4 regions of the Anoxybacillus sp. MB8 genome follow, and region 4 is predicted to be linked to each of the others. Evidence: riboswitches for the same ligand, from Rfam matches in the RefSeq annotation. Region 4 holds a riboswitch; each other region holds the start of a gene.
The links. A riboswitch is a leader RNA that binds a small molecule or an ion and turns the genes downstream of it on or off. The one in region 4 is predicted to bind S-adenosylmethionine.
Positions count from the first base shown of each region.

Region 1: it holds a riboswitch for S-adenosylmethionine, as region 4 does, so the genes downstream of both, EKC99_RS08705 (methionine biosynthesis PLP-dependent protein) here and mtnW (2,3-diketo-5-methylthiopentyl-1-phosphate enolase) in region 4, are expected to answer to the same signal.
Region 2: it holds a riboswitch for S-adenosylmethionine, as region 4 does, so the genes downstream of both, EKC99_RS03360 (bifunctional homocysteine S-methyltransferase/methylenetetrahydrofolate reductase) here and mtnW (2,3-diketo-5-methylthiopentyl-1-phosphate enolase) in region 4, are expected to answer to the same signal.
Region 3: it holds a riboswitch for S-adenosylmethionine, as region 4 does, so the genes downstream of both, metK (methionine adenosyltransferase) here and mtnW (2,3-diketo-5-methylthiopentyl-1-phosphate enolase) in region 4, are expected to answer to the same signal.

Region 1 covers NZ_RXXX01000020.1:21,347-26,329, forward strand. Annotated here, with positions in the region: gene mscL (large conductance mechanosensitive channel protein MscL) at 1-395, opposite strand, end outside; gene EKC99_RS08700 (cupin domain-containing protein) at 520-999, shown strand; SAM riboswitch class I at 1,091-1,198, shown strand; gene EKC99_RS08705 (methionine biosynthesis PLP-dependent protein) at 1,271-2,374, shown strand; gene metC (cystathionine beta-lyase) at 2,378-3,517, shown strand; gene EKC99_RS08715 (HD domain-containing protein) at 3,538-4,074, opposite strand; gene EKC99_RS08720 (hypothetical protein) at 4,192-4,824, shown strand; tRNA gene EKC99_RS08725 (tRNA-Val) at 4,927-4,983, shown strand, end outside.
Region 2 covers NZ_RXXX01000005.1:51,180-56,162, forward strand. Annotated here, with positions in the region: gene EKC99_RS03345 (methyl-accepting chemotaxis protein) at 1-699, opposite strand, end outside; gene EKC99_RS03350 (BMP family lipoprotein) at 709-1,674, opposite strand; gene EKC99_RS03355 (YajQ family cyclic di-GMP-binding protein) at 1,842-2,333, shown strand; SAM riboswitch class I at 2,424-2,526, shown strand; gene EKC99_RS03360 (bifunctional homocysteine S-methyltransferase/methylenetetrahydrofolate reductase) at 2,596-4,443, shown strand; gene metH (methionine synthase) at 4,436-4,983, shown strand, end outside.
Region 3 covers NZ_RXXX01000007.1:78,682-83,664, forward strand. Annotated here, with positions in the region: gene EKC99_RS04580 (gamma carbonic anhydrase) at 1-413, shown strand, start outside; gene EKC99_RS04585 (phosphatase PAP2 family protein) at 487-1,005, shown strand; gene metK (methionine adenosyltransferase) at 1,051-2,256, opposite strand; SAM riboswitch class I at 2,377-2,485, opposite strand; gene pckA (phosphoenolpyruvate carboxykinase (ATP)) at 2,660-4,252, shown strand.
Region 4 covers NZ_RXXX01000002.1:128,935-133,917, forward strand. Annotated here, with positions in the region: gene EKC99_RS01645 (1,2-dihydroxy-3-keto-5-methylthiopentene dioxygenase) at 1-527, opposite strand, end outside; gene EKC99_RS01650 (methylthioribulose 1-phosphate dehydratase) at 540-1,148, opposite strand; gene EKC99_RS01655 (2-hydroxy-3-keto-5-methylthiopentenyl-1-phosphate phosphatase) at 1,145-1,801, opposite strand; gene mtnW (2,3-diketo-5-methylthiopentyl-1-phosphate enolase) at 1,798-3,021, opposite strand; SAM riboswitch class I at 3,081-3,188, opposite strand; gene EKC99_RS01665 (pyridoxal phosphate-dependent aminotransferase) at 3,278-4,450, opposite strand; gene EKC99_RS01670 (carbon-nitrogen family hydrolase) at 4,548-4,983, shown strand, end outside.

The DNA of each region.
Region 1 (4,983 bases), on a different contig from region 4:
TATGGTGTTTCTTTTTGTTGTTTTAATAAATCGCGAATTTCTGTGAGCAGTTGTTGTTCTTTTGTGATCGTTGGTGCGGTTTGTTTCGTTTCTTCTTGTTTTTTGATTCGTTCGGATAAGTTGTTCAGCAGTTTGACGAATAGAAAGATAGAAAAGGCAATGACTAAAAAGTCAACGACGGTTTGAATAAAAGACCCGTATTTGACTTCTGCTTCACCGACTTTCCAAGATAATCCGCTAAAATCGACGCCACCTAAAATGAGACCAACAAGCGGCATAATGATGTCATTCACGAGGGAAGAAACGATTTTTCCAAATGCTCCACCGATGATGACCCCAACAGCTAAGTCGATGACGTTCCCCCGCACAGCAAATTTCTTAAATTCGTTCCACATCGGCACGCCTCCTTTTTCCATACCTTAACATATATCCGTTCTATTTGTCGATTTTTGCATGTGAGGCGCATAGTCGGGCAGTTGTGCATAACATGGCGATGAATATGAAAAAAGAGGTGAGAACATGTATTACTATCCGAATGTTGTGTATATGCCTGTGTATCCATATCCGATTATGCCTTATCCGTTTCCGCGAGAATATACGAAAGATTACGGACCGAACCCGTTTGTCGTACAAATAGAAGAAGCGACGAAACGAAACAACATGTTCCGTACGACGTTATGGACGGGACCTCATTTGCAAGTGACATTGATGAGCCTTCGTGTCGGAGAGGATATCGGTTTAGAAATGCATCGGGGTGTTGATCAATTTTTACGTATTGAACAAGGAGAAGGGATTGTGCGGATGGGCAAAAAGAAAAACGAATTGACGTTTGAAAGACGCGTGACGGATGGCTCTGCCATTTTTGTGCCTGCAGGAACGTGGCATAATGTGATCAACATAGGGAACGTTCCGCTTAAGCTGTACTCCATTTATGCGCCGCCACAACATCCAGCCGGCACCGTCCATCCGACAAAAGCCGATGCTCTTGCGGCGGAATGAAAGTTTGTTACAAGAAAATAAAAAATAGTTGAAATTTTTTTGGAAATAAGGTACATTAGTTAAAAATCAGAAAATTCAATATGCGTGTGCATTCTTATCAAGAGAAGGGGAGGGACTGGCCCGATGAACCTTCAGCAACCAGCCGAAAGCGGTCAGGTGCTAAATCCAGCGAATTGGTGTTCAATTCGGAAGATAAGAAGAAGCGTTTGTCTATGGACAGAAAGCCTTCTTCTTAGAAGGCTTTTATTTTTTTGAGAAAGGGAGAGAGCGAATGAGTCATGTGGAAACAGTATTAGCGCAAATCGGTAATCGAAGCGAGACGACGACAGGAACAGTGAATCCACCTGTATATTTTTCAACAGCGTATCGGCATGAAGGGATCGGACAGTCGACGGGGTACGATTACATTCGGACAGGAAACCCGACGAGACACATCGTCGAGGAGGCGATTGCGCAGTTAGAGGAAGGGGATCAAGGGTTTGCATGTAGTTCAGGCATGGCGGCAATTCAAACGGTGTTTGCGCTTTTTGAAAGCGGGGATCATTTTCTCGTTTCGGCCGATTTATATGGCGGGACGTATCGGTTGTTTGAAAAAGGGTGGAGAAAATACGGGCTGTCGTTTACATACGTCGATTTTCGCGATGTAGATGCGGTAAAGGCGCATGTGACGGACAAAACGAAAGCGATTTTTTTAGAAACGCCGACCAATCCGCTCATGCAAGAGGCGGATATTGAAGCGGTCGCGGCGTTTGCGAAACAACATGGGCTGCTTCTTATCGTCGATAATACGTTTTACACACCTGTACTGCAAAAGCCATTAACGAAAGGGGCGGACATCGTCATTCATAGCGCAACGAAATATTTAGGCGGGCATAACGACGTGCTTGCGGGGCTCATTGTCGCAAAAGGAAAAGCGCTATGCGAGCAATTGGCGATGTATCATAACGCGATCGGAGCGGTGCTGTCTCCGTTTGATTCATGGTTGTTAATTCGCGGCATGAAAACGCTCGCGCTTCGCATGCGCCAACATGAACAAAATGCAAAAGCGATTTATGAATTTTTAGCACAACATGAAGACGTGACCGATGTGCTATATCCAGGGAGAGGTGGCATGTTGTCGTTTCGCGTGCGCGACGAACGGTGGGTGAATACCTTTTTACGAAGCTTAAAGCTTATTACGTTTGCGGAAAGTTTAGGCGGTGTCGAAAGTTTTATTACGTATCCAGCGACGCAAACGCATATGGATATTCCAGAGGACGTTCGTATCGCCAACGGGGTATGTAATCGACTGTTACGTTTTTCGGTCGGCATTGAACATCATGACGATTTAATTGCTGATTTAACACAAGCGTTTCAACGCATGAAAGAGGTGTAAAAAATGGATGTGCAAACGCAACTCGTTCATAATAAATGGCAGATCGATGCGCAAACGGGCGCGGTGAGCGTCCCGATTCATCATGCATCGACGTTTCATCAGTTTGATTTTGATACGTTTGGAAAATATGATTATAGCCGCACAGGCAATCCGACGCGCGAGGCGCTTGAAGAAACGATCGCGGAGCTGGAAGGAGGAGTGAGCGGCTTTGCGTTCGCATCAGGCATGGCGGCGATTTCAACGGCGTTTTTGTTGTTGTCAAAAGGGGATCATGTGTTAATTACAGATGACGTATATGGCGGAACGTATCGCATCATCACGGATGTATTAAGCCGATTTGGCATTGAATATACGTTTGTCGATATGACCGATTTAGATGCGGTAGCGCGCCATATTCGTCCGAATACGAAAGTGATTTATATGGAGACGCCGTCAAATCCGCTGCTGAAAATTACGGACATTCGCGGGGTTGTGAAGCTTGCGAAAGCGCACGGTTGTTTGACGTTTTTAGATAATACGTTCGCGACACCTTTATTGCAGCGTCCGCTCGATCTCGGCGTCGATGTCGTGCTCCATAGCGCGACGAAATTTTTAGCTGGCCATAGCGATGTCGTCGCTGGACTTGCGGTTGTGAAAGATGAGCGACTAGCGAAAGAGCTTCGGAAGTTGCAGTATGCGTTCGGTGCGGTGCTCGGCGTGCAAGATGCGTGGCTTGTGCTGCGCGGGCTAAAAACGCTTCACGTTCGGCTTGATTACGCTTCCCGTTCAGCGATGCAGCTCGCGCAGTTTTTACATCGCCATCCGAAAGTGGCGCACGTATATTATCCGGGGCTTTCGCATCACGAAGGGCACGTCATTCATCGCGATCAAGCGCGTGGGTTTGGCGCGGTGTTGTCGTTTGAATTGGAAAATGAACAAGCGGTGCGGACGTTTGTGAAATATGCGCATATTCCGGTATTTGCGGTTAGTTTAGGAGCGGTAGAGTCGATTTTATCTTATCCGGCAAAAATGTCGCATGCGGCGATGCCGAAAGCGGAACGCCTTCGTCGCGGCATTACGGACGGTTTGTTGCGCTTAAGTGTTGGATTAGAGGCGACCGATGATTTGCTTGCTGATGTGGAACAGGCGTTATCATATGTATAGGCTAGGCACATCGCCTAGCCTTAGCTAATTTGGTCGAGCGCATCACGCTTCATTTGCTGTTCGACCATGCGATCAAGTTGTTGAATTTTTTTCAAGGCGAGTTCGTCATCGATTTGGCGATAGTGATGTTTGCCGCCTGGTTCTTCATCTGCTTCATCGGCAAGTTTAACGATCGTCTGAAGCGGTTTTCGTTTTAGCTCTCCTTCTGGAAGATACGAATCGGTATGAAGCAAAATGGCGAGGGCGATTTCTTTCGCATGTTGAGGATGTTCACCGAGTCGAATAAGCAATTTGTGCGCTCGCTCCGCCCCTTTAATCGCATGAATGTCGTTTTGTTTATATGTTTCATAGTCCCACGTTCCATTAGAGTACCATTCATAATGCCCAATATCATGAAGCAGTGCCGCTTTTGTCGCTAAATCGACATTGACTCCATATTGCAAGGCAAGGCGATACGCATGATATGCGGTAGCGATGGCGTGTGCGACGCCTGAACGTTTTAAATATTTTTGGGTGATGGGGTGAAGGAAGATGTCAGTTAATGTGACACGTCTCATCGTGCATGCCCCCTTTTTTGTTTTTCTAATTATCATACCATGTCTTATTTAAGAAAGGCAATACATATTTTTTCTGTTTTTCTTTCATACTAAGTGAAAAAAGTATGGAGGATACGTATGTTTTTATCATTGTTATTATCAGTTATGACGGCGCTTTCGTTCAATGGCCATGCTTGTACGAAAAAATTAGAGGAAGCAAACGTGCAACTATGCGGCAAAGAAGATGGAGATTGGGTGCGTCATTTTACGCTTCACGTCGGAAAAGCGACGTATGCTTTTCCGGAATGGGAACATATCCATGACCCGAAAGCGACTCCGCAATTGTATTCTGTTGATGTGACGGACGATGGAAAGGAAGATGTCGTCGTTTTTCTCGTGAAAGCACGCGGCAACGGCACGTATAAAAACGAAGTGCACGTATTTGCCCATCGTGAAAACGGCATAGAAGAAATGATCGTCGAAGATCCGCGCACCGTCGTTTTAAAAAGCATGAAAATGAAAGAGACAGACGAAGGAACGGAGATCATCATTGATCACGTTCACGCGTTCATTCCGTACGCGCGCGAAGGGCAAAAAGGGGTAAAAACGACATTCGACCGCTTTTTAAAATATGCGCTCGATAAACAAAAGCTGAAAGCCGTATTACTTCTCGAACGAAAAAAAGGGGAATACATCGGCAGTTTAATTATCACATACGAATATAAAGATGGCTTTTTCCAAGGCACTCACATCGACTTTATCCGCCATTAGCCATTGCCTAGGCAATGGCTAAAAAATTTTTTAAAAAAGTATTTGACAATGTGAGAGAAGGTAAGTATAATGAAAAATGTGTTCGATAGGACAACAACATACGATTCCGTAGCTCAGCTGGGAGAGCGCCACCTTGACAGGGTGGAGGTCGCTGGTTCG
Region 2 (4,983 bases), on a different contig from region 4:
AAACGCCGCATTTAAATCGGCCAATTCGTCTTTGCCGCTATACTTCACAGGTTCAATACGCAAATTGCTGTTGGCGATTTGTTTTGCGTTTTCTGCGATTTTTCGCAACGGCGTCGACATTTTTTGCGTTAAACGGACGCCGCTAAATCCCGCAAACAATAATACGACAGCAATCGCCACAAGTGAAATCGTAATGACGCGATCAATTTGCTTTTGTAACGTTTTTTGCATGTACGTATAATATTCGCTCACATACGTGTTGACGACGTACACATCGTTTAATACCCCTTCCGCGCGCATCGACTGGCGGCGCACTTCCGCTACATCGTTTGCATCAAGCGCTTCGTTCGATTGTTTCGCAAGCTCAGCAAACTTTTTATTCGCTTTCTCAAGTGCAGAACGAAAATACGGCTCAGTTAACCCTTTATTTAATGCTTGAAGCAGCTTTTCCGATTCCGCTAAATGAACGATCACTTCTTGTTTATTTCCTTCTGTCGGACTGTAAGCATAGTTGCTTAAACTTTGTTTCGTCGCTTTTAGCTCCGCCTGCAAATGTTGCGCTTTCATCATGAGCGGAACAAAATCTTGATTCGACGATTGAATCGAAAGCATATTTATAATGATAAACACGATAATCGCCCCCGCAATGACGGGTGTGGCTAATGAGTGAAATAATAACCGTTGTTTAATCGTCATCATATTCCTCCTTTATTTTGCGATGCCGTTTGTCGCTTTTTCTTTCCACTTTTCAAGCGTTGCTTGTTGCTCTGGAGTGAACGTCACGACGCGAATCGGCGCCAAATCAACACCGTTTTCTTTTAAGCCAAGCTGAACCGTCCCTTTTGGCACTTCTTTCGTTTCGACGTATTGTTTAATGACTGTATATAATGCGACATCAACATTTTTTAACATCGATGTGACGACTGCTTTTTCCGCATAAAAATATTGATCGCTATCGACACCGATCGCATATTTTTTATTCATTTCCGCCTCGCGAAGCACACCGACACCTGTAAATCCAGCCGCGGCATACAAAACGTCGGCCCCGTTTGCGATCATTTGTTTCGCAATTCGTACCCCAAGTTTATCATCACCGAAATTGCCAGCGTACACTTCTTGCACTTTTGCTTCTGGTCTAACCGCTTTTACCCCTTGAATAAAGCCGTTCGCAAATTTGCGAATAAGCGGCACATCCGCTCCGCCAACAAAACCGACGTTGTTTGTTTTCGTCAACATGCCAGCCACTACGCCAGCTAAAAAGCTTCCTTCATCTTCTTTAAACGTAATCGATGTAATGTTCGGTAAATCAGATACCGCATCAATTAAGACGAATTGCTGTTTCGGATATTTTTTGGCGACTTTTTCTAAATCTTGTTGCACCATAAAACCTAATCCGATGACGAGATCGTTCCCTGCTTCAACGAGCTCTGTTAACCCTTTTTCATACGTCTCGGTTTCTTTTAACTCACGATAGTCAAAAAAGATGCCTAGCTCATCGCGCGCTTTCATTAATCCTTTAAACGCCGAATCGCTAAACGATTGATCACCGAGTCCGACGTCTGACAACATAATGCCTACTTTTATTCGCTCTTTCGGTTGAAAAGAACTCGTTTGCGAACACCCTGCGGCAAGCAATAAAACGAATGCCATCATGAGTGGAATCATTTTTTTCATCAAATTTCCTCATCTCCTTATTTTTCGATCAAATCCCGCTTCATTTATTATATCGACATGTTTCGACATTTTGTTTACTTTTTATATATAAAGATTTTGTAAAGTTGTTCGTATGCCAACAATCGACTATAATGGAAGCACAACGAATTTATGCCGAGGTGATTCATATGTCAAAAGAAAGTTCGTTTGATATTGTGTCGAAAGTCGATTTGTCAGAAGTGACGAACGCCATCAACATCGCGTTAAAAGAAATTCAAAACCGCTACGACTTTAAAGGAAGCAAAAGCGACATTTCACTTGAAAAAGATGAGCTCATTCTCATTTCTGACGATGAGTTTAAACTTGAACAGCTGAAAGATGTGCTTATCGGCAAACTCATTAAACGCGGCGTGCCGACAAAAAACATTCAATACGGAAAAGTAGAGGCTGCATCTGGCGGAACGGTGCGCCAACGTGCGAAACTCGTCCAAGGCATCGACAAAGACAATGCGAAAAAAATTAACACAATCATTAAAAATACAGGTTTAAAAGTAAAAAGTCAAATTCAAGAAGACCAAATTCGCGTCAGCGGCAAAAGTAAAGACGATTTACAAAAAGTAATCGCCGCCATTCGCGAAGCAGATTTACCGATTGACGTTCAATTCGTCAACTACCGTTAAGAAGGCACTCGGCCTTCTTTTTCTTTTCTCAAATAAAATAGTTGAATATTTCTAAAAAATCAGTTACATTTATGAGTAACTTCATACAACATCTTATCGAGAGAAGGGGAGGGACTGGCCCGATGAACCTTCAGCAACCTGACGATCGTCAAGGTGCTAAGTCCAGACAAGCGATTCGCTTGGAAGATAAGAAGGAGCGCGTCAAGTCTTCTTCTTATGGAGAGGACTTTTTTACTTTAAACAAAGAAACGGAGGAATGGACGTGGGATTGTTAGATGATTTAAAAGAACGCATCGTCATCGCGGATGGAGCGATGGGAACGTTATTATATGCGCACGGCATCGATCGTTGTTTTGAAGAATTAAACGTCACAAAGCCTGAAGAAATTGTCCATATTCATGAGGCGTATATTGAATCAGGCGCAGAAGTCATTCAAACGAACACATACGGCGCCAACTACGTAAAACTAGCACGTTACGGGCTGCAAGATGACGTAAAAAAAATAAACGAAGCGGCGGTCGAACTGGCGAAACGAGCGGCAAAAGGGCGCGCCTACGTGCTCGGTACGATCGGAGGACTACGGAGCACGAACAAAAGCACGATTTCGCTTGAAGAAGTGAAACGAACATTTCGTGAACAGCTGTATGTGTTGTTAAACGAAGGTGTCGATGGGCTTTTGCTTGAAACATATTACGATTTCGAAGAATTGCAAACCGTTCTTTCCATCGCTCGCAAAGAAACGACGTTGCCGATCATCGCCCACGTCACGTTGCATGATATTGGCGTCCTGCAACACGGGATGCCGCTTGCTGAAGCGCTGATCGAATTAGAACGACTTGGGGCCGATGTCGTCGGCTTAAACTGCCATCTCGGCCCATATCATATGTTGCGCTCACTAGAAGAAGTACCGATTCCTACACGCGCTTTTTTATCGGTATATCCGAACGCGAGCTTGCCGCAATATCGCGACGGTCGCTTCATTTACGAAACGAGCGAACAATATTTTGAAGAAACGGCGCGCGCCTTTCGTGAACAAGGAGTTCGGCTCATCGGCGGCTGTTGCGGTACGACGCCAAAACATATTGCCGCCATTGCTCGCGCCCTTTCCGATCGTACGCCTGTATATAAAAAAGAAGTCAAACAGCGCCATCCGATCGTCGTCCAAGAAGAAAAACAAACGACAGCCCCTTCTCTTGCCGACATCGCTCGCACGCGACGGTCGATTATCGTCGAGCTCGATCCACCGAAAAAGCTCGGCTTAACGACATTTTTAGAAGGCGCAAAAGCGTTAAAAGAAGCGAACATTGATGCCTTAACGCTTGCCGACAACTCGCTTGCGACACCGCGCATTAGCAACGTCGCTGTCGGCACGATCGTCAAACAACAACTCGGCATGCGTCCGCTCATTCATATTACATGCCGCGATCGAAACTTAATCGGCTTGCAGTCGCACTTAATGGGACTTCATACGCTCGGCATGACCGACGTGCTCGCTTTAACAGGCGATCCGTCAAAAGTAGGCGACTTTCCAGGTGCGACGTCCGTCTACGATTTATCATCGTTTGACCTCATTTCGTTAATTCGCCAATTTAACGAAGGACTGTCGTACTCAGGCAAACCGCTCGGACAAAAGACGAACTTTTCGATCGCTGCCGCCTTTAATCCGAACGTGCGCCATTTAGATAAAGCAGTAAAGCGGATAGAGAAAAAAATTGAATGCGGGGCGCACTACTTTTTAACACAGCCGCTTTATAGCGAAAAACAAATCGAAGACGTGTATGAAGCGACGAAACATTTACCGACGCCGATTTACATCGGCATTATGCCGCTCACAAGCGCTCGCAACGCCGACTTTTTACATCACGAAGTGCCGGGCATTACATTATCTGATGACATTCGCAACCGCATGGCGATGTGCGCAAACGACCGTGTTCAATCAACGAAAGAAGGATTAGCGATCGCCAAAGCGCTCATCGATGCCGCGTTCGATTTATTCCAAGGCATTTATTTAATTACCCCATTTTTACGTTACGATATGACGGTCGAACTCGTTCGTTACATTCATGAAAAAGAGCGGCTCGCAAAAGAAAGGACGGTTTATTATGGCTAGTTTATTTGAACAGCTCGAAAAGAAAATTTTAATTATTGACGGTGCAATGGGAACGATGATTCAAGCGGCCAACTTAACTGCGGACGATTTTGGCGGTGAAGCATATGAAGGATGCAACGAATATTTAACGATCACCGCCCCACACGTCATTTCTCACATTCATGAAGCGTATTTTGCCGCAGGGGCCGACATTGTCGAAACGAATACGTTCGGGGCAACGCGCATCGTCCTAGACGAATATGATCTCGGCCATTTAGCGCTTGAGTTAAATATCGAGGCAGCGAAACTTGCAAGACGAGCAGCGGAAAAATATACGACAACCGATTGGCCGCGCTTCGTTGCAGGCTCGATGGGTCCGACGACAAAAACGCTTTCTGTCACAGGCGGAGCGACGTTTACGGAGCTCGTTGCTGCGTATGAAGAACAAGCGCGCGGGCTATTAATTGGCGGCGTCGATTTATTGTTGTTAGAAACGTGCCAAGATACGTTAAACGTCAAAGCCGCCTTTCTCGGCATTACCGAAGCGTTTCAAGCGGTCGG
Region 3 (4,983 bases), on a different contig from region 4:
CCGTCATTCGTGGAGATGTCGCACCAACGATCATCGGCAACCGTGTAAACATTCAAGACAATTGTGTCCTTCACCAAAGCCCAAACAATCCACTCATCATTGAAGATGATGTGACCGTCGGCCATCAAGTTATTTTACATAGTGCGATCGTAAGAAAAGAGGCTCTCGTCGGTATGGGTTCTATCGTTTTAGACGGTGCTGAAATTGGTGAAGGGGCTTTTATCGGTGCCGGCAGTCTTGTGCCTCAAGGAAAGAAAATCCCTCCTCGCACACTTGCGTTCGGACGCCCCGCAAAAGTAATTCGAGAATTAACCGAAGAAGATGAGCGTGAAATGGCACGAATTCGCCGCGAATATGTCGAAAAAGGACAATATTATAAGTCGCTTCAATTAAACAAACCACGCAATAAATAGGCGTGGTATTTTTACATTGTTTTATTATTGACTTAACATATATATTTTATCATAAATTCAGGGGGATTTGCTTATGTTGCGAAAATGGTACGATTGGGAGTGCAAGTTGTTTTACAGCATTAATCGTTATTTTGATCGGAAGTGGCTTAACGCGTATTTTCGCTCGATTACGCACATTGGAGGAGCGACATGCTCGATTACAACCGTATTGCTAGCCATTTGGTTGCTACGTGACGAATGGCAGGATGCTGCTATCGCGAGCGCGGTCGCATTGGCACTTAGTCATATTCCTGTCGCAATGATGAAAAAAATGTACCCACGCAAACGACCGTATATTTCACTTCATAACACGAAAGTAACAAAAAATCCGTTAACTGATCATTCATTTCCATCCGGACATACAACCGCAATATTTTCTGTCATCATTCCATTTTTACTATACGCTCCGGCATTAACGATTTGGCTCTTGCCCATCGCGTGTAGCGTCGCGATTTCGCGCATTTATTTAGGACTTCATTATCCATCTGATGTGCTTGCTGGCTGTATGCTCGGTACATTAGTTGGCATCGCTTCATTTTCTGTTCTTACTTAAAAAACAAGAAAGGAGAGCTACATCTTGTAACTCTCCCTTTTTTCCTTACTTCGCCAACTGTAACGCTTGTTGTTTTAACACTTCTGCTTTATCTGTACGTTCCCAAGGAAGATCAATATCTGTGCGGCCAAAGTGACCGTAAGCAGCTGTCTGTTTGTAAATCGGGCGACGAAGATCAAGCATTTTAATAATGCCCGCTGGGCGAAGATCAAAGTTGTTGCGCACCACTTCAATTAATACATCTTCAGATACTTTGCCCGTGCCGAACGTATCAATTGAAATCGATACAGGTTTTGCAACACCGATCGCATACGCTAACTGCACTTCGCATTTATCGGCAAGACCCGCTGCAACAATGTTTTTCGCTACGTAACGTGCCGCATATGCTGCTGAGCGGTCTACTTTCGTTGGATCTTTTCCTGAGAATGCCCCGCCGCCGTGACGTGCATAACCACCGTATGTGTCAACGATAATTTTACGTCCTGTCAACCCTGCGTCACCTTGTGGACCACCGATGACGAAACGTCCTGTTGGGTTGATAAAATATTTTGTGTTTTCATCGATCAATTCTGCCGGAACGACAGGTTTAATGACATGTTCTTTAATGTTGCGCACAATTTGATCTTGTGTAATTTCTGGATGATGTTGTGTAGAAACAACGATCGTATCGATACGTACAGGTTTGCCGTTTTCATCGTACTCCACAGTCACTTGCGTTTTTCCGTCTGGACGTAAGTACGGTAAAATGTCTTCTTTACGCACTTCTGCTAAACGGCGTGCAAGTTTATGTGCAAGAGAAATTGGTAGCGGCATAAGTTCTTTCGTTTCGTTGCACGCGAAGCCAAACATTAATCCTTGGTCACCTGCACCGATCGCTTCGATTTCTTCATCTGTCATTTGTCCTTCGCGAGCTTCTAACGCTTTGTCAACACCCATCGCGATATCTGGCGACTGTTCATCAATTGACGTCAATACTGCGCACGTATCTGCATCAAAGCCATATTTTGCGCGCGTATAGCCAATTTCACGAATTGTTTCACGAACAATTTTCGGAATATCTACATATGTAGATGTTGTAATTTCTCCACTCACTAACACAAGTCCTGTTGTTACACTCGTTTCGCACGCCACACGCGCATTCGGATCATTCGCTAAAATCGCATCTAAAATCGCATCGGAAATCTGGTCACAAATTTTATCCGGATGCCCTTCCGTTACAGATTCAGATGTAAACAGACGACGTTTAGGCATTCAAACATTCCTCCTCAGTATAGTGACAAATGATACGGTACTCATCCCTCTTATTATGGTCTATCGTGAAAAAAACCTTTCCCTCAGAGGAAAGGTTTTTGCATTTGTCTGCGCCTTTCACTCTTATCGTTCAAGGGCGTTCCCTTGCCACAGGTTAGCACCTTTTCACGTATGTGACGGTTGCTGGGTTTCATCGGGCCTGTCTCCCTCCACCAACTCGGGATAAGAGTATCCGTTCATTTCAGCATCATATCACATCTGTACAGAGCAAGTCAACGTTTTTTCTCCTGTCATAGTCTCGAAAATAAATTCAAGAAAAATACACGAATTAGTATGGACTATTTATCAAAATGTGTTATACTTTTTACATAAAGATAAATCAAACAAAGGTAGGTTTTGTCCAATGAATTCCATTGAACTGACAAACAAATTATCAACACTCTTACAAAGGGATGGGGTTTTTCATAACTTATCTGTACCGCGATTAGTAGAAAAAGTATTAACTCGCAAAGAAGGTGTCCTCACTTCGTCAGGTGCAGTTTGTGCAACAACTGGAAAATATACAGGTCGTTCTCCAAAAGATAAATATATTGTGGAAGAACCATCTGTGAAACATAAAATTGATTGGGGAACTGTCAATCAACCAATTTCTGAAGAAGTATTTGATAAACTGTACAACAAAGTGATCGATTATTTAATGACGAAAGAAGAAATATTTGTATTCAACGGCTTTGCAGGCGCGGATCCAGCTTATCGCTTGCCAATTCAAGTTGTCAATGAATTTGCTTGGCATAACTTATTTGCCCATCAATTGTTCATTCGTCCAACAACAGAAGAATTGCAAACGCATGAACCACAATTTACAGTCATTTCTGCACCGACATTTAAAGCAGATCCAGCTGTTGACGGCACGCGTTCAGAAACGTTTATTATCATCTCATTTGAACGTCGTACCGTGCTGATCGGTGGAACAGAATATGCAGGGGAAATGAAAAAATCGATTTTCTCTGTGATGAACTTTTTGTTGCCAGAACAAGGAATTTTCCCAATGCACTGCTCAGCAAACGTAGGTCAAGAAGGAGATGTCGCGCTCTTTTTCGGTTTATCGGGTACAGGGAAAACAACGCTTTCTGCCGATCCAAACCGTCGCTTAATTGGCGATGACGAGCACGGTTGGTCAAATAACGGCGTGTTCAACATTGAAGGCGGATGTTATGCGAAATGCATTAACTTATCACGCGAAAAAGAACCGCAAATTTTCGATGCGATTCGCTTCGGTTCCGTATTAGAAAACGTCATGATTGATCCAGACACACGCATACCAAACTATGATGATGCAACGTTGACGGAAAATACGCGCGCAGCATATCCGCTTGAAGCAATGGATAATATCGTTCAACCGAGCATTGCAGGTCATCCGCATACGATCGTCTTTTTAACAGCTGATGCGTTTGGTGTATTGCCTCCAATTAGCAAATTAACGAAAGAACAAGCGATGTATCATTTCTTAAGCGGCTATACAAGCAAGTTAGCGGGAACAGAACGCGGAATTACCGCACCTGAAGCAACGTTTTCGACATGCTTTGGATCACCGTTTTTACCGCTTCCTGCAACGCGCTATGCAGATATGCTCGGGCAAAAAATTGACGCTCACGGCGTTCAAGTATTTTTAGTCAACACCGGTTGGACGGGAGGCGGATACGGTGTTGGTGAACGAATGAAGCTATCTTATACGCGCGCGATGGTGAAAGCGGCGTTAGAAGGCGAATTAAACAACGTAGAAACCGTTCAAGACCCGATTTTCGGTCTGCATATTCCGCTTCACGTCCCAGGTGTACCGGACGAAGTATTGCTGCCAAAAAGCACATGGGTAGATCAAGAAGCATATGACCAAAAAGCAAAAGAACTTGCGGCGAAGTTCCGTGAAAACTTTAAAAAATTCACAAACGTTGATCCACGCATTGAACAACTCGGTGGACCGATCGCAATCGAGTAGGAGGAGGTGATTAACCTCCGTCCTCTCACACCACCGTACGTACGGTTCCGTATACGGCGGTTCAATCAAGATCAGTGACGCAAGAAATTTTTTTGATTTAAGAGCATCGTTCTTCTTCCTTCCGTAAATAGCTGATCTTCTTATGCCAGTCGTCACTCCACCCTCCAAGAGATCCCCCACGGGATTCACCGTTTCCTTTCTCTTGGGAGGCACTTCGTTTTCTGTGTTCATCATGACGGACTGAAGCCAAGGGCTATTTTCTCTTGATTGTTCGGTTCTTCCGAATCGTTCTAGACCGATTCGTACGACGACCTCTGCTGACTTCTGATGGTTCAGCTACTTATCACGAAGTAGGTTATGAAGCGTACTTCACGTATCCATCAGACCTCCTCGGGTAAGAGTGCAATCTTTCCTTCCATCTATCTGCTTCATTTACTCTGTATCACCTTCGGCAGAAAGGGCTTTGTTTTGTTTAGCAAACTCACCCAATGATACCTAGCCTTATATGAAGTTCGTGTTCCTCAGACCGGAAGTTTGCCGCCCGCTTCCTTCAGATTCCGCGTCACCACGGACACCCTTGCGTTAAACTAACTGCTACTTCTGCCTTCGCAGTTCGGGACTTTCACCCTAGAGATTGCACCCATGCCGAGCACACTAAAAACGCCAAATAACCCTCTCCAAGAGGGTTATTTGGCATGCCTAAAACATGTGGGTATTCTTTTTCTGCAGCT
Region 4 (4,983 bases):
TCTTTTTCTTCATATGGATGGGCAACCCAACCGGATGGATCGATAAATAACCGAACGGCAACGACTTGACGATCGTCCATTAATGTAAAGAAATGTGGATTTCCTTCTGGCACGGAAATGACGTCTCCTGCTTCAAGTTCCACGTCAAAATATCCTGTGTTTTCGTCTCCTTTAATGACGAAAATGCCATGTCCTGCGACGATTGCACGCACTTCATCTTCCGTGTGCGTGTGCACTTGTTCAAATTTTTTCAATAGCTCTTCTAAATTTGGTGTTTGTTCGCAGAGGGCAACAACGTCCCACGCTTGATAGCCTCTTCGCTTCGCTAAATCTTCAATTTCGGATTGAAACGCGGCTAAAATGTCCGCTTTTTCTTCGTCTGTTAATACAAATTTGTTTTGCAGATGCGTTGGAAGTTTACTTGCATCCCAATGTTCGTACAACACACCTTGCTGATTTAAAAACGCAGCGACGTTTTCCTTTCCTTCAATCACTTCTCCTGTATTGCGCACTTTAATCACTGCCATACTTACTCCCCCTTATCGTTTTAAAAGTAATAATTTGACGTGGTACTGACATAAAAACTCGCACGCTTCTAGCCATTTTTTCGCTTCAAACGCATCTTTTCCCCAAACGGTAATGCCGTGGTTGCGAATAAGTACCGCCCCGTTACTTTCGTGCACATGTTTCGCAAATTCATTCGCCAACGTCGGAATATGGGCGAAATTCGGAATAATCGGAATGCGAAATACCGCATCTTCTTCCCATAACCCGAACGCTTTAATGATTTCTTGATTCGTAAAAACGACTTCTCCTTCATCGCCGTACCATTCCGAAATGACGTTGTTGTCAACGGTATGCACATGCAAAACGCAGCCAGCGTTCGTTTTGTTGTAAATGTGGACGTGAAGAAGCGTCTCTGCTGACGGTTTGAGAGACGTCGCTTCCGCTGGCTGTCCGTCGGCACCGACGAGTAAAAAATCTTCCGCCGTCTCTTTTCGTTTATCTTTGCCGCTTGCAGTGACAAGAAACGTAAGTGGCTCATCGCTCACTTTGAGCGACAAATTGCCGCTTGTTCCCATAAACCAATCGCGCGCCGCTAGTTCTCGTTTCACCTCCGCAAGCTCTTCCCATTTTTTTTGCCTCATGCGATCACCTCGCTTTCTTTTAACGCATCGATGACATCATAAAACGTCGTAAACGGCGTATGCGGTAAATGAAGCTCACGGCATTTTTCAAGCAAAAAGTCGCGGGCGATGACATGATCCGCTAATTTTGCCGCCGCTAAATCCGTAATCGAATCGCCAATCACAATCGTTTTCGCCCCTTTTGGTGCGAGTTTACGAAGAAGAGACGGCTTGCAACAGCCGCATTCATTTTGACAATGTTCATCGCATGCATACGGCCATGTAATTTGAATCGTTTCGCCGCGAAAGTCCGCGCGATTGCAAAAAATGCGTTCTTTTTCAATGAACCCGTCTAACAACGGATAAACGAAAAAATCGATGCCGCCGCTGACGATATAAAGCGGCATATGTTGTTGTTTCGTCCATGCGACAAACTCGGAAAATCCGTCGCGAATGCGGGCAGTGTCAAGCAAAAATTGCACAATTTCTTCTTTCAATGACGACGGCAAAAGGGAAAACATGCGCCCAACGCCTTGTTGTACGGAACATCTTTGCGCAAGTATATCGTCTTTGATCGCTTCCCACTCCGGTGGGGCGAACTGTTTCATCACCGCAATAATGTTATCGTTTAACGTAATCGTCCCGTCAAAGTCGCAAAAAATGACTGGCTTCATGATGCGCTCCCCCATAAATGAAGCGCTTGTCGCAACGGTTCGTTTTCTTTTGCCGCTTCATGAAGCGAACGCCCTGAAAGCACCGCTTCAACTGCCGCTCGAAACGCTTGCCCGCCGCCAACCGCTCCGGCTGGATGACCGTGCACCCCGCCGCCTGCGTTAATGACTGAATCGATGCCAAAATCGCGAACTAAAAGCGGCACAAGTCCCGGATGAATGCCGGCCGATGGGACAGGGAACGCGCGGACGAACGGCTCTTCTTTCGTCAGTTCGTCGGCAATCGCAAGCGTCTGTTCTTTTTCAAGCGCTACGCTTCCGTACGGAGATGGGAAAAGCGAAAAGTCCGCTCCTGCCATGCGCAACAGTTTGCCAAGAAGAAGCGCATAGCTCACTCCATATACGTGCGATGAAGCGATCGCGCCGCTAAATGACGGATGCGCCATGATCGGCAAACGAATGTCATCGTCTTCGCGAAGCGCTTGCAATACATCAAGCCCGTATGTAAACACGTTAAACAACAACACGTCCGCGCCGAGCTCCGCCGCCCGCTTCGCTTTTTCTTTTAGCTCAAACGTTTTCCCTGTTAAATTGACCGCATATAACGTCCGATGCCCTGTTTGTTCGTACACGTCTTGTAACGCTTCTTTTCCTGCGACGATGCGTTTTTCAAACGGCGTCAAGTCGTTTTCAAACAAAATTTCATCGTCTTTCACAAGATCGACACCGCCGAGCGCTTGCTGTTTTAATTGCTCGGTCACATATCGCAAATCGCGACCGATCACCGCTTTAAAAATGCTCATGACAAGCGGACGGTCAAAAACACCAAGCTTTTCACGAATGCCATCAATGCCAAAGCGCGGACCAGGAAATGCTCGTTTTAATTCGTCAGAAAACGTCAGGTCAACAAGTTTAATCGTTCCATCAAGCGACAATTTGCCAAACGTCGTCGTCAAAATCGCTGGAAAATCGGCACTAAAATTGACGCTCGGATACGAAATGCGCACGAGCGCCCGTTTCAATCGCTTCCCGAAATACGTATTGACCCGCTCATCTTCCTCAAGCTGTTCAATCGACTCTACAACCCCTTTATGTTTTTTCAACTGTTCTTGTTCAAGTTGCGGCAAATCGGTCCACGATCCTACCGTAAGCCCAAGCGCAATCCCCTCCGCTTTTTTCGCCAAATCTTTGTCATCATGAATCAAATATGTTGCCGTAATCATCGTATCACTCCTTTACAAATAAAAAACCTCTTCATAAGAAGAGGCTAATCGTTCGTCTCTTCTTATCTCTCAGCTGATTGCTGCGAGAATTAGCACCGTGCTTAACGTTCGTTAAGTCGGTTGCCGGGCTTCATCGGGCTCGTCCCTCCGCCTACTCTTGATAAGAATTCGCAATGTATGAAATTTTTGAAATGGTTCGTTTTTCATAAATTTAATCTGAATTATGACAGCCGTCTTTCATTTTGTCAATGATTTTTTAAAAAAGTTGCAATCGTCCGATTCGTTCTGCTGCTTCTTTCAGCCGTTCTTCGCTTGTCAACAGCCCTGTGCGCACATATCCTTCCCCATGCTCTCCAAAGCCGATGCCTGGGGCAACGGCGACATGTGCTTGTTCAAGTAAAAGATTGGCAAACGTTTCGGACGTATATCCTTTTGGCACCGGAAGCCACGCAAAAAAAGAACCTGCTGGCGCTTGCACGTTCCAGCCGATGTCGTTTAATGCACGAATAAACGTATTCCGTCTTGCTTCATACGTGGCGACAAGCTCATCGACGCATTGTTGCGACTGTAAAAGCGCAACCGCTGCCGCTTCTTGAATGGCGCCGAACATGCTCACATACAAATGATCTTGCAAAACGTTAATCGCTTCGATCATGCTTTCGTTGCCGACCGCAAAGCCGATGCGCCATCCTGCCATATTGTACGTTTTTGAAAACGTATAAATTTCAATGCCAACGTCTTTCGCCCCTTCGACTTGTAAAAAGCTGACCGGCTTTTTCCCGTCAAACCCGATCGCCCCATACGCAAAATCGTGCACGACAGCAATGCCGTATGTTTCAGCAAACGAAACGGTTTCTTTAAAAAACGATTCCGTTGCTGTCGCGCCTGTCGGGTTGTTCGGATAGTTTAAAAACATCAATTTCGCTTGACGAACGACGTCTTTGTTTAACTCCTCATAATCGGGCAAAAAGTCGTTTTCCGCCCGCAGCGGCATCATTTCCATGCGCGCCCGCGCAAGCACAACGCCCGACCAATAGTCCGGATAACCGGGATCGGGAACGAGCACGACATCGCCGGGGTTTAATAAACAAAGCGGCATTTCAACGAGCCCAGCTTTGCCGCCAAATAAAATGGCGACTTCTTTTTCTGGATCAATGGTTACCCCATACTCCCGTTTGTAAAACGTCGCTACCGCTTCTTTCAAAAACGAATACCCGCGAAACGGGGAATATTTATGGTACGCTGGCTTTGCTACCGCCTGTTGCATTGCGTTTACAATATGAGCAGGGGTCGGCTGATCCGGATTTCCTTGCCCAAGATTAATGACGTCATGCCCTTCAGCAATGACCGTATTGACTTTTTGAACGAGCGAAGCAAAAAATTGCTTCGGTAGTTGCTGTAACAAGTTCGATTGCGGAAATGTTTTCATTTTTCGCACACCTACTTCACAAAAAGGTTGAAATTCTAGTCATGTATCATATATCGTAAAAATCAAAATGTAAAGAAAATTTTTCGAGGTGAATGAAATGAATATCGCTTGTATACAAATGGACATTGCGTTTGGAGCGCCTGAAAAAAATAAACAAACGATCGTGCGCTACATGGAACAAATGGCGCGTGACGTCGACGTCGTCGTATTGCCAGAACTATGGACGACAGGATACGATTTAACGAGATTAACAGACATCGCCGACGAAAACGGCGAAGATACAAAAACGTTTCTTTCCTCGCTTGCGCGCACGTACGATGTGCATATTGTCGGCGGATCGGTAGCGAAAAAAACAGACAAACAAATGACGAATACGATGTATGTCGTCGACCGAAACGGCCATGTCGTTAGCGAATATAGTAAACTTCATTTGTTCAAATTGATGGATGAACATATGTATTTACAAGCTGGGGAGACGTTACACGTTTTTCAACTCGCTCACACGACGTGCGCAGGCGTCATTTGTTATGACA